3 regions of the Undibacterium sp. WLX3042 genome follow, and region 2 is predicted to be linked to each of the others. Evidence: predicted binding sites of a transcription regulator. Region 2 holds the regulator's gene; each other region holds the start of a gene.

Region 1 (5,843 bases), 280 kb from region 2:
TGCAGATAAAGAAGCTCCGACAGAATAAGCAAAAGGAAGTAAAAGCAAATACAAAGAAGGAATCAACAAGTCTTCAATATCCTGCGAATTCCCGAAAAAAAACTGGCAAAAAATAGCGACTACAATGCCCGTGCTGATCAGGCATAGTCCACTGAAACGCAGCTTCAGTTGCTCATTCAAAGATAAGCTGAATATGGTCAACAACAGGCCAAGAATGACAATGGCATCCTGATAAAACGTGCGTAAAGGATGTATATGAATTGGTAACAGGTAAGAAAAAGCGATACTCATCCCGAGAATCGCATAATTAATATTATTTTTATTTGACATTAGCGTCCCTGGAACCAGGCTTCAGTTTCAGCCAGACATGAAGTCTGCCGCATCTATAAATGCGATGCCACCTAACGAGCACCGGCCTTTGAAAGAAAAATTAACTACTTCACAAATGTGAGAATCAGAAAAAGCCGTCTTTCTTCAAGAAAAACAAAGGCTTCGCTGTGCTGCTATCAATGACGACCAACCAATCGGTACCACGGCTTAATACTGGTAAAAATTTTGCATTATCAATTGTATGACCAGTCTTGTTCAGTTGACGCTCTATTTCGAGCTTACTTTCCGGATATTTTTTAATTAAGGTATCAAGGGTTCTGGCAACGCTCAAAACCTTGGTCTGAGAGTCAGCATAAGGTTGCCAAAAAGAAGGTCTGGTACCAATGTCATAGCCCGAAAAAGCGCGGAAAGCAGCATCAGATTTTTCGACTGCATCTTTATAATCGCGGACACCCAATAATACAGGCCCTGTCAGAGACAGACTGCGCATATCCGCCCGTGCCTGAGGCAACTCATTGATATCAACATCATTCGCCGTTACGACACGAAACTGCGAACCTTCAAAGACCATCGCAACCGGGCGTGCGATATAGACCACGTGAGCGCCGTAGGTCAGGCCTGACACCTGCAAAATACTGATCACAAGAATATCACGTAACAACTCTGCTCTTTTCTTCTTTTGATCAAACGCCACGAATGTCAGTAATGGCCCCAAAACAATATCGACAGAAATCACTATCCATATCAGCTGCATCCCTCCACAGATATCTGCGTATTGACCGGGATACCACAAAAATAAAATAGTTCCAGCGACCATAGTGGCAATGATGGCGGATACCAGTAAATGCAACCCTGATGCACGTAAGCGGAAAACTAATCCAGACATAATCAAGCTGCCAATAAACAAAAAAAAAGCACTCAGTGTGAATGCCTTTGGTTACAAGATTAAGAAAATACAACGATGACGATCATTGCGCAGCAATGGTCTTTCTCTGATATGGATTGTAAACTAATCCACCTCAATGCTGAGTATCTCAGACAGACAAAAATTGAGCTCAGACACAACAAAAATCAGACTTCATCAACAGTAGCTTATTTACATGCCTGAGGCAGCCATTTCAATTCGATATCAGTACCAGCACTGGCGCTGCAATCCCAGATTTTCCCACCGTCCGGGGTTTTAAATACCAATTTCTTAGTTTCCGCCTGACCATAAGTCATCACCGAGGTGATACTGCCTTCAGGATAAGTTCCTTGCACAGCACTATCAATTTTTGAATATTTGCCTACCAGGGCAACATTAATTTGCTTTGCATCAGGATCTTTTTCCACCAGACCAGGCCATTCCTTATTTTCATAACCATAAACGGCGATCGGCCCCTTCACTCCCCCGATCAACTCGACAGCTTCCGCGACCTGAGCCCTCGTCGTGTAATCCAGGTATGAAGGTAATGCTATTGCGGCCAAAATACCGATAATTGCAACCACAATCATCAGTTCGATCAGGGTAAAACCTCTTTGAAACCGCTGTTTATACATGGCAATCTCTCGGCAAGAAACAACTCGAAAAAAAAGGTGCCGAAAACAGCACCTTTCATCAGACAGCAAAACACAAATTACTTACATGCTTGTGGCAACCACTTGATGTCAACAGTAGTACCAGCACCGGCACTTGTACAACTCCAAGTCTGACCACCATCCGTAGTTTTGAATTTAACCAGCTTGTCTTTAGCCTGACCGGATGACATTGTCGCAACAGTAGTACCTGTTGGGAATGTACCATCCACAGTCGCCGTCACAGCAGAATACTTACCTGTCAATGTTGCAACGATTTGCTTCGCTGTTGGATCTTTAGCAACCAACGAAGTAGGCCATTCATTATTTTCGTAACCGTAAGCAGACAAAGGTGACTTCAAACCACCGAGCAACTCAACCGCTTCAGAAACCTGAGCGCGTGTCGTGTAGTCATTGTATGCAGGCAACGCAACTGCAGCCAGAATACCGATAATCGCTACAACGATCATCAATTCAATCAAGGTAAAACCTTGTTGTACTTTTTTAACCAATTTCATAGATTTCATATAGTTCTCCTAATAACAATTTAAAAGAATGACCCTGTCCACCTTACAGCAAACTGTGTGCCAGCTATTTAACATTAAGTCACAAGAGCAAATTAGCGTTAATGTTGTTCATACACTTCAAAATAAGTGACGTTCTACGTTAATAAGTGACATTTTTTGTCAATCACTTACATTCAAAGTCGGAAATACTCTGTTTGTCGACTGTTAAACACTAAATTGCATGTGAGTACCACTAATATCAATCACATCACCATGCTGTAAGGTATGTGGCTGTTCTGACAGCAGTTGCCCGTTCACTTTCGGGAATTCTTTTCCTTCGACGTGGCGAACAATATATCTGTCCGTTTGCCTTGCAATTGCAATCACTTGCGTCCCAGGACTTCCCACGGTCGTCACCGCTTTTGTCAACACCAACTCCTTACCCGCATTAGCACCATTGATCACTTTTATTTTCGCCGGAGCCTGCTGCCCTGAAACCGCGGAAGAGACTGGCGTGACCTGAGCGCTCTTTTCTACCTGAAAGCGCAGTTTGTACTTGCCAATATCGATAACATCATCGTGCTGAAGTAGATGCTTCTTGACTGGCTGATTATTAACCAGAGTGCCATTGGTACTACCCAGGTCAAGAACAAAAGAACCATTCGGTGTAGTATCAATCGCTGCATGTTGACCACTGACTGTCAGGTGATCGATAACTATATCGTTCCCGACGCGTCGACCTATCGTAATACGGGATTTGTTTATACTGACTTCTTGCTGCACCAACCCATTAAAGGTGACGATGATCTTCGCCATACATCCTCTCACTTATTCAATTTTCCAAAGATTGCCGGAATAACAGCTTTTGAATCCAGGACGGACTATGTACCGCCTTTAACCTGAACAAAACAACCGATATGTTATCGAAACCACCCTCGATGTTTGCAGAATCAACCAATGCTCTGCAGCAGACAGATAAATCATCTGCATATCGCTGTAACATTGCGTGAATCTGGTGATCATCAAGCAAGTCTGTCAATCCGTCAGAGCAAAGCATATAAATATCAGAATCTTCTGACTGATGAACACTCAGGTCAATTTCGATGTTGTCCTGAATACCTACGGCTCGCGTAATCAAATTTTTGATTGATGAAAAACGTGCCTGGGCTTCTGTAATTAAGCCAGCATTGATCTGATCCTGAAGAACGGAGTGATCCTCCGTCATTCTTGTCAACACATGGTGACGATAACGATATGCCCTGGAATCGCCGACGTGTGCGAACAAAATCTTATCCTGAATGCAGCACGCTGCAACGACTGTTGTCCCCATACCAAAACATTCTGGATTTTCCCGTGAAGTCTGCACGACCTGGCGGTTTGCCAGAACAATAGCGTCTGACATCCAGCGCGATACATGAATTGACTGAAAACCCAACTTTGAATACCAGGCAGAATCCAGTTTTTCGCAGAGATAGTCAGCAACGACTTGCGTTGTCATAGCGCTGGCGACTTCTCCCGCCTGATACCCTCCCATACCGTCAGCAAGCACCGCGCAACCGTAATCCGCACAGACAACGATGGCGTCTTCGTTATGCTTCCGTACCCGTCCGACATCTGACAGGGCAGCAAATTCTAGTACATACTGATGTGGCATCGACAAATAGCACTCATTGATTGCTGACTCTGGCTGGAAACCAGAACGATTAGTTTATTTAATATTACCTATCACCGCGAAGCTTAACATTAAGGTATTGAGTTTGCACTGTCTGTACTCAAAAGCAAAGTATACGCGCGAAAAAAAACCGCGAAAATCGCGGTTTTTTTTGGGGATGAATAAAATCCGTTTTACAGCATCGCTTTCAACAAGCGCGCCATCTCAGATGGATTCTTCGTTGTCATAATACCGCAAGATTCCATGATATCCAATTTTGCTTGTGCTGTATCAGCACCGCCGGAAATCAAGGCACCAGCGTGACCCATACGCTTACCCGGAGGCGCGGTTACCCCCGCGATAAAGCCAACTACCGGCTTCTTCATATTGTCTTTAATCCAATATGCAGCATTCGCTTCGTCCGGACCACCGATTTCACCAATCATGATCACTGCATCTGTATCAGGATCATCATTGAACATCTTCATGATATCGATATGTTTCAGACCATTGATAGGATCGCCACCGATACCAACGGCGGAAGATTGACCCAAGCCCAGCGCTGTCAACTGACCGACCGCTTCATAAGTCAGTGTACCGGAGCGGGAAACCACGCCAATACGACCTTTACGGTGAATGTGGCCTGGCATAATACCGATTTTGATTTCGTCAGGTGTGATCAAGCCTGGGCAGTTAGGGCCAAGCAATTTTGTTTTGCTACCGGCTTTTGCCATGCGGTCTTTCAACATCATCATGTCGCGAACAGGAATACCTTCTGTGATACAGATCGCCAGATCGAGATCCGCTTCAACCGCTTCCCAGATCGCAGCCGCTGCACCAGCTGGCGGAACATAGATCACAGAAACGGTTGCGCCCGTTGCTGCTTTCGCTTCAGAGACATTTGCGTAAATTGGAATACCTTCGAAATCTTCACCAGCTTTTTTAGGATTTACACCTGCAACGAAGCAGTTTTTGCCATTCGCGTAATCGCGGCACATACGTGTATGAAACTGGCCAGTTTTACCAGTGATCCCTTGGGTAATAACTTTAGTGTCTTTATTAATCAGGATGGACATAGTGATTCCTTGCAATAATTAAGCGTGAGCTGCAGCAGCGGCAACAACCTTCTGTGCTGCTTCTTCCATCGTGTCAGCAGAAATGATAGGCAGACCTGAGTCAGCCAGCATTTTCTTGCCGATGTCTTCATTTGTACCCTTCATGCGTACGACCAGAGGTACTTGCAGGGAAACAGCTTTAGACGCAGTAATCACACCTTCTGCGATCACGTCGCAGCGCATAATACCGCCGAAGATATTAACCAGAATCGCTTTCAGACCAGGATTTTTCAACATGATCTTGAATGCTTCAGTGACTTTTTCTGCTGTTGCACCACCACCTACGTCAAGGAAGTTAGCTGGCTCACCACCGAACAGTTTGATCGTATCCATGGTTGCCATCGCCAGACCAGCACCGTTCACCAGACAACCGATGTTACCGTCGAGGGAGATATAGGCAAGGTCAAATTTGGACGCTTCGATTTCGGCCGGATCTTCTTCATCCAGATCGCGGTAAGCAACGATTTCTGGCTGACGGAACAAGGAGTTAGCGTCGAAGTTAAACTTAGCATCCAGCGCGATCACTTTACCGGAACCAGTCAGAATCAAAGGATTGATTTCCGCCAGAGAGCAATCTGTCTCCATGAAAGCTTTGTACAAGCCTTTTAACTGAACGCGGGCGTCTTCAATAGAGCCCTCAGGTACACCGATTTTACGGGAAATGTCGTCGGCTTCAGCGTCTTGCAG
Region 2 (5,843 bases):
ATGCCAGCAAAAACGTACTGGCAAATCTGTCAGTAAATCTGTAAGTGAAATTGCTTTAAAACCTGTCCGCTATTAACCCTGCAAATGCCGCAGCGGATGTGCGTACGCCGGCCATACTTCGGTGAAGAATTGCGCGATCTGTTCATGACTCACATCGCGCAGATGCGCAGGCGACCATTGCGGCATATTGTCTTTATCAACGACCAGGGCCCGCACGCCTTCCAGCACTTCGCCATGTTTGAAGCAATGGCGTACCATGGCGCGTTCCATGCGCAGACAGTCCGCCACATTCTGACGTGCGCCGCGCCGCAGTTGTTCGAGCGTGACGCACATCAGTAAAGGCGAACGTTTCTCCATCGTGACCAGTGTTTGCTGAGCAAATGCATCGCTGTTGTTGCTTAATTTTTCTGCGATGGTCAGCACATTGTTGCCGCTGAAAAACTGATCGATCAAGGCGCGCTGGCTGGCAAGTTTACTGCTGGCCGGATCAGCCTGCGATGCAAATGGCGCAGCAAATTCACGTATCGCCAGGCGTATATCTGCCGCTTCGGTACGCTCCAGCATGGTCAGTAATGCTGGCAGTTCAGATGTTGGGATATAGACGTCAGCGAGGCCTGCATATAAGGCATCGGCAGCGGCAATGATGTCGCCAGTCAGACCGAGATAAGTACCGATTTCACCCGGTGTTCGCGACAGGAAATAACTACCGCCGACATCCGGAAATAAACCGATGTTCACTTCCGGCATCGCCATTTTGGTACGTTCGGTCACGATACGCAGACGGCAATTTTCACCTGCCTGCGCAATGCCCATACCGCCACCCATCACCACACCATTCATCAACGCGATGTAGGGCTTAGGGTAAAAATGTATCAAATGATTTAACGCATATTCTTCGGTAAAAAAATCTTCGAGCAGGGCGCTGTCACCAGTTGGCGTAGCGGTGCCGACGTCATAGAAAAAGCGGATGTCGCCACCGGCACAAAATGCTTTTTCACTGCTGCTGTGTATGAATACGGCACGGATAGTTGTATCGTCGCGCCACGCCAATAATGTGGCGGTGAGTGCGCGCACCATCTCCAGTGACAGAGAGTTCAATGCTTTCGGACGGTCGAGAGTGATGTAGCCGATCTGATTTTTAACGGAAGTGATTACGTATTCGCTCATGTAGATACCATTAACATAGTCGTGACAGGGCAATCATTTTATTCCTGTTTGCACTTCGTCAGTACGACAAAAATAACAAAAAACAGATAACAAAAAAGGACGCTGTTGGCGTCCTTGTTTTCGTGTTCCGTAAATAACGGGAGGCGGGCGATTATGCCGATGCCGGATCAGGGATATGTTTGATCGCATCGCGATCGTGACCCTGAACTTTATCTTTATGCTTGATCACCTGACGATCCAGTTTATCAATCAGTGTATCAATCGCAGCGTATAAATCATGCGCCAGACTTTCAACGTGAATATTTTTACCACTGATATGCAGGTCAATGTCGGCTTTATGTCGTTTCTCTTTTTCGCTCAGCTTGTCGACGGTCAGCGTGACGGTCAGATCAATGACCTGATCAAAGTGACGCCGGATACGTTCCAGCTTGGTATGTACATATTCACGAATGGCAGGAGTGACTTCAACGTGATGTCCACTGATGGTGAGATTCATACTGTGCTCCTTTAGTGATATTGCTTGCTAATAACAATAAGCTCATTTTGATTTTACGGCGTTGAGCTAAATCATATATAGCAATTCAAACCGTGATTACAAGGACTGCTTACAAAGATTTTCGCAAACTGACTGGCGGTATTTTCAGGGCTTCACGGTATTTGGCTACGGTCCGTCGGGCAATTACCATGCCCTGTTCACCCAGCATGTCTGCGATTTTGCTATCAGAGAGTGGGCTTTTCTGGTCTTCTGCTCCTATCAACTGCTTGATGAGTGCACGTATCGCGGTGGAAGAGGCTTCACCCCCTGTTTCCGTCGCAACATGGCTGCCGAAAAAATATTTCAACTCAAACATCCCATGCGGGGTCAGCATGTATTTCTGAGTCGTCACACGAGAAATAGTGCTCTCGTGCAGACCCAGTGTATCAGCTATTTCGCGCAAAACAAGAGGGCGCATCGCAACAGCACCATGCGCAAAAAAATTACGTTGTCTTTCAACTATCGCTTGTGACACCCGTAAGATTGTTTCGAAGCGCTGACGCATATTTTTGATCAGCCAGCGTGCTTCCTGTAACTGGGTTCCAAGTCCTGTTTCGCCGCGATTCTGCCGCATGATGTTGGCGTACATACTGCTCACGCGCAGTTTCGGCATCACATCCTGATTCAGTAACACTTGCCAGCCATTACCATTTTTTCTGACGATCACATCCGGTACTGCATAGTCTGAGCTGCTGGTGGCAAATGCGATACCTGGCCGTGGTTCGCATTGCCGTATGACTGCCTGCGCTTCGCGCAAATCTTCATCATCGCAGTCGAATATTTTTTTTAATTTTGTGAAGTCTCTTTGTGCAAACAAAGTCAGCTGTGTTTCCACCAGTGCCAGTGCAAGACGGCGGGTAACAAAAGGAATTTTCGGCATGCGCCTGATCTGTATCGCGAGACACTCTGATAAATTTCGCGCACCGACACCCGGCGGATCAAAACTCTGCAGCATCTTCAGCGCGAACGATAATTCCTCTTCGTCTATTAATAATTCGAGTGGCAGACCAGCGTGAATTTCTTCCAGACTTTCTGTCAGGTAGCCGTTATCATCGAGTGTGTCGATGATCAGTTCCAGCAATGCGCGGTCGCGTGCTTCCCTGAGCGTGAGGCGCATTTGTTCCAGCAGATAGTCACGCAGGCTGATGTGGGTAGATTCGAGCTGAGGCCTGCCTTCATCTTCATCGGCGTTAGCTGCACCGGAAGGCGCATCGTTAAAACTCCACTCTTCTTCGTTGGCACTGATGCTGTCGTTGACCGGCACATCAGCTTCGACAGCAGCATCTTGTGGCGCGGCGCTTTCAGAAGGCGTGATGCTTTCCATGCCTGCATCCGGCGTCGTACTTGTATTGTTGATGGCGCCATCCGCCAGCAGGCGGACCGCATTATCCATAGGGTCATCGACACGCTCCAGCATAGGATTTTCTATCAGCAGCGTTTCCAGTTCCTGATGCAGTTCCAGCGTTGACAGTTGCAACAGCCGTATCGATTGCTGCAGTTGAGGCGTCAGCGCAAGATGCTGAGAAGTACGTAGTTGCAGGCTTTGTTTCATAATGCGTCCCGTTACATCCGGAAATGTTCTCCCAGATAGACGCGTCGCACAGACTCATTCTGAATGATGTCGTCGGGTTTGCCGCTGGCTAATACCGAGCCTTGATTGATGATGTAGGCATGGTCACAGATACCCAGCGTTTCGCGGACATTATGATCGGTGATCAGCACACCGATACCGCGTTCTTTCAGGAAGCGGACGATGCGTTGAATCTCAATCACTGCAATCGGATCGACTCCGGCAAAAGGTTCATCGAGCAGAACAAAACGCGGGTTCGTCGCGAGTGCGCGCGCAATTTCGACACGACGTCGTTCACCGCCCGATAAAGCCAGCGCCTGACTGTCACGGATTTTTTCTATCTGCAGATCGGTCAGCAAGCTGTCCAGACGTTGCCGGATTTTTTTCTCGGATAAAAATTTTCCATCTTTGTCTTTTTGCAGTTCGAGTACAGCGCGGATATTTTCTTCGACCGTCAGTTTACGAAACACTGATGCTTCCTGAGGCAGATACGACAGACCGAGGACGGCACGCTGATGTATCGGTAAATCCGAAACATTCGTATCGTCGATATTGATTTCGCCGGCGTCGGAAGGTACCAGTCCGACGATCATATAAAAAGAGGTGGTTTTACCTGCGCCGTTTGGTCCCAGCAGCCCGACGACTTCGCCGCTTTTTACCAGCAGCGATACATCGCGCACAACTTGTCGTGCACCGTAGCGTTTTTGCAGACCTTTGACGGTCAGCGTGCTGTCTTTTGATCCCATCTTAATTTGCCTGTTTCTCAGTTCTTGGTTGTATCGTGGTTTTGATGCGACCGCCTCCTGACACTGCCTGACCTGAGCTGGAATTGACGCCGACAAAGACATCATTTTTACTATCGTAGGAAAGGAATTCTCCTTCTTGTTGCTGTGTGACTTTGTTTCCGTCGAGATAGCGTATTTGTGCCCTGGACAGGAATTTTACGAATTCTGTTTTTTCATCGTATTCCGCTTTTTCGGATTCGCCTTCCACCCAAAGATCTGGCCCGCCGTCGCGCTTCTGACGAAACGTGATTTTTGCGCCAGGTTTGGCGGTCAGTACAACATGCTGGAATTCATCGGCACTTTTTGTAACAACAGCTTTTTCTGCTCTGACTTTCAGTGTGCCGCGGACGACCACGACATCACCTGAAAACGTACTGACATTGGTCTTGCCATTATTTAAAAACTGGTCTGCTTCTATCGTCATTTCTTTGAGACTGTCTGCTTTTTCAGCGTGAACGCTGGATACGGACAGTAAAGCCATCAGGGCTAACATCCATGAGCTCAACGCAAGATGCACTGTTTTTTTTTCGGGGCGCATGTTTACTCTCTGTCTTGTCTGTGTTGTTGATGAATGTTTTTTCATTTATGTTTGAACAGGCGTGCATGCACTTTACTGAGCAGACGCAATTCCTGATTCGCATTGTTCGCGATCATACCGGTCGCATCGGTTTCGCCGTTATCCGTGATCAGTCTGATGCGTTGGTCCGTCCTGACGATGTCGGAGTCCGGCAGTAACTGCAGATATTCTGTTTCTACCCGCATAAAACTGGAGTTGATTCCTTGTGGCCTCTCTACTCTTACCTGATCATAAAGATGCACCACATCTTCGGTACGTTTTGGGGACAGCACCTCAGATTTCTGTTCCACAACCGCACGCGCTGCATTAATCGTGATCGGTGTGCGCTGCGTATCGAAGCTGCTGATGCGCGGCTCTTTGATATCGTACTGATCCGTGCGCGGTAAATGCACCAGGCTTTGTCCGGTCACGTGATAATTTGCCTTGCCGTTATTCGAGAGTTTGATGAAATTAAAATTCTCGACGTAATAATCCGGTTCCTGACGCGCTGAGGTCCGGTTGTAATCATCGGCGCCCTGACGACGTACTGTGTCGTACAGCCAGAAACTGCCAAGTGCAAGGAGACCGACAGCAGCGATAGCCATCCAGGTGCGTGCGCGGTCGATAGTGATTTGTGCCTTCATGCGAGGTATTCTGCCAGAACGCTGTCGTACTTGTTTTGCGCCCGCAATATGAAATCGCAGACTTCCCTGGCTGCACCTTTGCCGCCGCTGGCCGTCGTCACGTGATGGACGCGTTGGCGCACTTCTGCATGACCGTTAGGTACGCTGGCGGCGAAGCCGACACGGGTCAGAACCGGCAGGTCGATCACATCATCGCCGATAAAGCCACATTCGTCTGCCGGTATATTCAACTCTTGCAGCAGATGCAAAAATGCCGTTTTTTTGTCATGGATGCCCTGACGCACATAGGTGATGCCCAGATCAGCGGCGCGCCGCGCGACGATCGGCGATTGCCGGGCACTGATTATGGCCGTGGCAATGCCAGCGTTTTGCAGCAACCGTATGCCCTGTCCATCCAGCACATTGAATGTTTTCAGCGTTTCGCCATCCGCACCGAAATGCAGGCTGCCATCGGTCAGAATACCGTCCACATCAAAGATCATCAGTCTGATTTTTGCTGCTCTTATGATCGCTTCAGACATTAAATCACCTTGGCTCTGGTCAGATCGTGAATATGTAATGCACCAGCCAGTTTGCCATGTTCATC
Region 3 (5,843 bases), 950 kb from region 2:
GCGTTAAAAGTGAAGGTGTTGCCTGCACTCGGCGAATGATACCGGCAGCGACACTGAGCGAAATCTTCAGCAATACACGTAGCAATAAAAAAAGCCCGGAATTTCCGGGCTTTTTTACACTTTCGGGGGAGTATGTGACAAAAAATGCTTATTGTCCTTATAAAAAAAGGACTTTAAAACATACTCCCCCCAGTATATTTTCGTGCTTTTGCGGCGTTTTCAAGAACTTTTAGGTGCAAACACCACCAGCCAGGTCGCCAGCACCACGCCCGCGCAGCCGATCAGCGTGCTCATGGTGATCGCTTCATGCAAAAATAAATGTCCCCACAACAAGGCAAACAAGGGAATCAGAAACGTCACCGTCAGCGCTTTGGTCGGCCCCACATCCGTCATCAGGCGGAAGTAAATCAGATAGGCAACAGCGCTGCATAACAGCGCCAGCGCCGCGCCGAGCAGCAAAATCTGGCTGGTGATTTCGCCCTGCACTGGTACCAGCGGCAGAAACGGCAGCAACACAAACGCAGCACCGACTTGCGAGCCCGTCGCCATCTGCATGGAATTCATCGCGCCGGATACTTTTTTGGAATAAATGCCTGCCAGCGCATAACAGATCGTCGCACCGACGCAAGCCAGTACACCGAGCAGCAAATCACCGGTGAATGCGACCGGCCCCAGACGCACCAGAAAGCCGACGCCGACCACACCGCACAACATGCCCAGCATTTTGCGGCCGGTGAAACGTTCACTCAGAAAAATCGCGCCCATCACCGCGCCCCATAAGGGGCTCGTGGCATTCACAATCGCGGAATAACCAGCGGGCATGCGCATCGCGGCAAACGAATACAAGGCAAAAGGCAGTGCCGAATTCACCAGACCCAGCACCAGATATTGCCGCCAGTGGCGCCGGATATCGACAGGCTTTTGCGTTGCCAGCATCAATAAAGTTAAGGCAAGCCCCGCCAATCCTACGCGGATTTCTGCAGTCCATAATGCGCCCAGAACAGGTGCCAGCACCCGCATGAACAGAAACGAAGCACCCCAGATCGCAGCCAGCGATAAAAGGCGAAGAAGATCAACACTGCGCATGCGGTTTTCCGTATCGATGAAAAACGCTCAGCTTAACAAATTAGCGTGCGCGCCGCTGGCTATTTCCGGTCATCAGGTGCGAAGACTATTTACATGGGCTTGAAGCGCCACGCATAGGCCTGACTGACTTTGAGTTTTTCCGGACTGCCATGCAGTTCAACCAGATAGCGCCCCATGTCGTCACGCTGTGCGCGCGCGATCGCATCGGCACGCACCACGGTGCCGCGATGGATCTGCCAGAAAATGTCGGGGTCGAGTCCTTCCATTAATTCTTTCAGCGGCTTGCGCACATGCGCTTCATCATGCCCGCATACGACACGGGTATATTTTTCATCGGAACTGAAAAACAGAATTTTTTCTATCGGGAACATCTTGATCGTATCGCCGACGCTGGCACTGATCCAGCGTATGCGCTCGGCGGCATTACCACGGATGCGCTTGTCGAGTTCCGACATCAGCTGGCTCAGATCGGGTGCGGCTTGTTTGCTGGCCAGGCGCGCTTTTAAACGCGCGATTGCTTCCGCCAAACGCGCCTGTGCCACTGGCTTCAACAGATAGTCGATCGCACCGGCGGCAAACGCATCGAGTGCATGATTATCGTAAGCGGTGGTGAACACCGCATGGCAACGCCCTTTGACGGCATTTGCCACATCCAGTCCCGACATGCCGGGCATGCGGATATCCAGAAATGCGATGTCGGGCTGATGGGTATAAATTGCATCGAGCGCATCAGCGCCATGCTCGCATTCAGCAACGATCTGCAATTCCGGCCATAGATCATTGAGCATGCGGCGTAATTCTTTACGTGGTAAATCTTCATCTTCAGCGATGATGGCGGTGATCATGCAGCCTCCGTCTGTTTTTCTAAAGGAATTGTGATGATGGCAGCAACCCCGCCCTCGGGGCGGGCTTTCAGCAACAGGCTGGCGCGGTCACCGTACATCGCCGCCAGCCGCTGATGGATATTCGCCAGACCAATGCCAGAGCCACTGTTGTGACCGCCAAAGCCGACGCCATCATCTTCGACGCGCATTTCCAGCATGGGCTGTTCCTGGATGGCGATAACGCTGACCTTCACGGCAATGTGCGCCGCGCCGACCTTGGGTTCTATGCCGTGTTTGATCGCATTCTCGACTAAAGAAATCAGCATCAACGGCGGCACCGCGGCGTCCGCAATCTGTGATTCGACACTGAAACTCAGACGCGGAATACGGGCCTGCATCAGACTCAGATACGCATGCACCGCATCAAGTTGCTTGCTCAAACGCGACTGCACCGAGCCGCCGTCATCGCGCATCTGCGGTATGGTTGCGCGCAGATAATCGACCAGATGATCGACAATCGCGACCGCCCGCGCTGGCTCAGTGCTGATCGCCGAACGTACACCGGCCAGTGTGTTGAACAGAAAGTGCGGTTCCACCTGCGCGGCCAATACCGACAAGCGTAATTCGGTTTCTCTTTGCATCGCCTGCGCCTGTTCTGAGGCGCGCTTGCTCTGTGCGACTTTCAACATATTGCGCTGGCGAGAAAACAGCCAGAGATCATAGCCGCCGCTGAGGTAAATACAGACGGAAGACAATACCAAACCAATATAAAAACCTTTCCAGAAATCCGAGCCTGCAGTATCCGGTGGACGTGGCGCGCGGTTCTGGCTGCCATCCTGCAAACCCTGCTCAAATCCGGCTTTGAATTCCGATAACCAGTTTCCCGCAGGCGTAGCCGCGGTTGTTTTTGCAGGATCCGGCGAACCAGAATAATGCAATTTCAGCGCGGTCAGCATCGGTGCCTCGTAATGCAATAATTGCTGTGTCGCCTGCCTCGCCGCAAAAAATAGCAACAGACTGCACAATAATCCGGCACATAAGACCGTGATCAGACAACGCCATTCTTTTTTTTCCGCATAGCCGCGTTGTCGCACCCAGACGGCGAGTGCGGCGCCACCAAGATGCATACCGGTACCCGCCAGCGCCAGCGGTATCCAGACAACAAAGAAGGTACGCCAGTCAGCGCCGCGCGCCGCATCGATCAGAAAAATCAGCAGCAGCGCGGGAATCAGCGTACCCATCCAGGCGCGTGCGCGATAGCGATACCAGGTGCGTGAAAACACCGGGTAATTGCGCGCTCGGGTCAGCCAGGATTCGCTTCTGGCGGACACTTCCGGTGGCAGGATTTCTTCATTCGCCGATGGCGACATAAGGCTTGCAGGTGTGACTGACATGATCTTCCCTTTCAACGACAGATACAGTCTACGCGGAGCTCATGAGATTGCGCGGGTATGCGACGAATGCGGATCAGGGCGGATAAAACAGGCGTCGTGCCGGATGAAACGATTCAGGCAGATTCAGTGTCACCGCTGCTGGCGGCTTCGGCATTCGCGCGCTGTTGCTTGGCGATGCGCAGGATGGTGTTACGAATAGAAGTCAGAACGGCGACAGAGTTGAAAGGTTTCACAATAAAACCATGCACACCGCGCTGCTGCGCATCCTGAATCATCCCAGCATTAATTCCGGACGACACCATAAACAACAACGACTTCGGCAACTCGGTGCGTAACTGAGTGATGATGGCCCAGCCGGCTTCATTGGCCTCGCCGATATCAATGCAGACAATCTGCGGCCTGAGCCGGATCACGCGCGCCAGGCTGGCTGGCGCGAGATTGGCATCCGCGACCACTTCATGACCGCCGTTACTCAGCACGGAAGTCAGTAAATTGCGGGCGATCGCATTCGCGTCCAGAATAACGGCTTTAAGCATAGAAAACCTGACAAGATAAAAGCAATTTGCATCTTAATGCAAAACTTTAATGTAAAACATTAAGTAAGAGGAAAAAGGCGGAAAAAGCCACATCCGGCGATGCGGGTGCCGTGCAATCCACGCATCATCAGGCACCCTCTTTCGCAGATATTCAGTCCTTCTCTCCGGCTTCGCCTTTCGCATTTTTAACATAGGTTTCCAGCCAGCGATCCTGTTCCCACAACATGTGCAGCACGGATTCCCGCGCACGATAACTATGACTTTCATTCGGCAGCATTACCAGACGCGTGACCGCGCCCAGACCTTGCAACGCCTGATACATGCGCTCACTTTGGATAGGGAAAGTGCCGGGGTTGTTGTCTTGTTCACCGTGAATAAAGAGTATCGGGTCTTTGATCTGGTTAGCAAAATTAAACGGTGACATTTCCTGATACGTCTTGCGCGCCTGCCAGAAATTGCGCTCTTCTGACTGAAAACCAAACGGCGTCAGTGTACGGTTGTAAGCGCCAGAACGTGCAATGCCGGCGCGGAACAAGCGCGTGTGCGTCAGCAGATTGGCGGTCATGAACGCGCCGTAACTGTGGCCACCGATCGCGATACGATTGCGGTCGGCGACACCAAGCCGCACAACTTCGTCAACTGCTGCTTCGGCACTCATTTTGAGTTGTTCAAGATAAGTATCATTCGGCTCTTTCTTGCCTTCGCCGATAATCGGCATCGTCGGGCCATCCAGCACGGTATAACCACGTGCCAGCATCACTTGCGGACCGTTATAGGAAATCCGGTTGAATTTATACGGCGAACCGTTCACCTGACCTGCGGCCTCCGCCGTTTTAAATTCACGCGGATAGGCCCACATAATCATGGGGCGCGGACCATCGCGTTTCGGGTCGTAGCCCGGCGGCAGATACAGGGTCGCGGTCAGATCGACACCATCTTCACGTTCATAACGGAGCTGCTGTTTTTTAACGCCTTTGAGTTGCGGCAATGGATGCGGGAACTGCGTCAGCGCCCGCGCTGCGTCATTATGTGCCAGATCACGCACGAAATAATTTGGCCTTTCCTCGTTCGATTCGCGGCTGGTGACGATGCTGGTGCCTTTGTCATTCAACAAGCCAAGCACTTCTTCGTAATACGGTGCATGCGAACGGAACATGCGCACCGCTTGCTTGCTGTTGAGATCAAACCGGTCCAGAAACGGACGGTCACCTTCAGAACTGGCACCATTGCCAATCAGGAAAATCGACTTGCCGTCCGGTGCCAGCCTCAGCACCGCGCGGCCGTACTGATTTTGCGTCATCACTGGCTGCCCCGGATGGGCGTACTGGTCTTCTGATTTACGCGCAAACAAGAGTTCCGGTTTGCTGTCGGCGACGCCGGGACGTATGCGCCACATGCGGGTATCACGGGTTTTCCACCAGCTTTCTGTCACCAGCGCCAGCCCGTCATTACCCCATTGAATATTATTAAAGCGCCACGCCAGATCCATCAGTTTTTGTGGCGGCGCGTCAAACGGTGCCGCCTGCTGCATCAGAACATCATGCACTTTAACTGGCGCATCTGGATCACCGCCAGCCTGTGCTTCCAGCCAGTATAAGGTCGCGGGTTTGTCGTTGCGCCAGGCAAAATCACGCGGCCCGGCCTGTACCGCATCATTCCCGGTCGGCAGGCGCTCCCGCATAGGACGTTCTGCGATGGTTTTTACTTTCCTGCCATTCTCATCCCACAATTCGATCAGCTGCGGAAAACGATCTACTGGCAGCATCGTTGAATAAGGGCGACGTAATTGTGTGGTCAGAATCAGATTACCGTCGGGCGACGCCTGCGCTTTGGTCAGCGTCATGACCGGGCCTATGCGGCGCACGTCGCCACTGACACTGACAAATGCCAGTTGTGTTTGCAGTTGCCAGTCCAGCATATCGGCGTCTGCCGGTGTTTTCAGCATGTCAGGATAAGTACGGTTCTGCGTCAGCTTACCGCCTTTGCTCTCCAGTGTATTCGGT

Evidence for each region. Region 2 encodes sigma-54, which starts transcription at its own class of promoters, with help from an activator protein. Its sites were predicted from a motif close to TGGCANGNAANCTGCTTT; they were not measured.
Region 1: the regulator sigma-54 is predicted to act here: its motif matches at 2,457-2,474, upstream of ACPAOP_RS00185 (pilin).
Region 3: the regulator sigma-54 is predicted to act here: its motif matches at 3,859-3,876, upstream of ACPAOP_RS05715 (ANTAR domain-containing response regulator).

What each region holds. Positions count from the first base shown of each region.
Region 1 covers NZ_CP186698.1:36,430-42,272, forward strand. The annotation lists gene ACPAOP_RS00170 (Wzy polymerase domain-containing protein) at 1-330, opposite strand, end outside; gene tfpZ (TfpX/TfpZ family type IV pilin accessory protein) at 455-1,216, opposite strand; gene ACPAOP_RS00180 (pilin) at 1,423-1,869, opposite strand; gene ACPAOP_RS00185 (pilin) at 1,947-2,411, opposite strand; gene ACPAOP_RS00190 (FHA domain-containing protein) at 2,616-3,206, opposite strand; gene ACPAOP_RS00195 (Stp1/IreP family PP2C-type Ser/Thr phosphatase) at 3,223-4,044, opposite strand; gene sucD (succinate--CoA ligase subunit alpha) at 4,236-5,117, opposite strand; gene sucC (ADP-forming succinate--CoA ligase subunit beta) at 5,136-5,843, opposite strand, start outside.
Region 2 covers NZ_CP186698.1:317,625-323,467, reverse strand. The annotation lists gene ACPAOP_RS01440 (enoyl-CoA hydratase/isomerase family protein) at 73-1,167, opposite strand; gene hpf (ribosome hibernation-promoting factor, HPF/YfiA family) at 1,319-1,663, opposite strand; gene ACPAOP_RS01430 (RNA polymerase factor sigma-54) at 1,773-3,254, opposite strand; gene lptB (LPS export ABC transporter ATP-binding protein) at 3,266-4,018, opposite strand; gene lptA (lipopolysaccharide transport periplasmic protein LptA) at 4,020-4,595, opposite strand; gene lptC (LPS export ABC transporter periplasmic protein LptC) at 4,637-5,257, opposite strand; gene ACPAOP_RS01410 (KdsC family phosphatase) at 5,254-5,778, opposite strand; gene ACPAOP_RS01405 (KpsF/GutQ family sugar-phosphate isomerase) at 5,778-5,843, opposite strand, start outside.
Region 3 covers NZ_CP186698.1:1,272,251-1,278,093, reverse strand. The annotation lists gene ACPAOP_RS05735 (CocE/NonD family hydrolase) at 1-39, shown strand, start outside; gene ACPAOP_RS05730 (DMT family transporter) at 220-1,086, opposite strand; gene ACPAOP_RS05725 (LytR/AlgR family response regulator transcription factor) at 1,176-1,931, opposite strand; gene ACPAOP_RS05720 (sensor histidine kinase) at 1,928-3,304, opposite strand; gene ACPAOP_RS05715 (ANTAR domain-containing response regulator) at 3,418-3,840, opposite strand; gene ACPAOP_RS05710 (prolyl oligopeptidase family serine peptidase) at 3,992-5,843, opposite strand, start outside.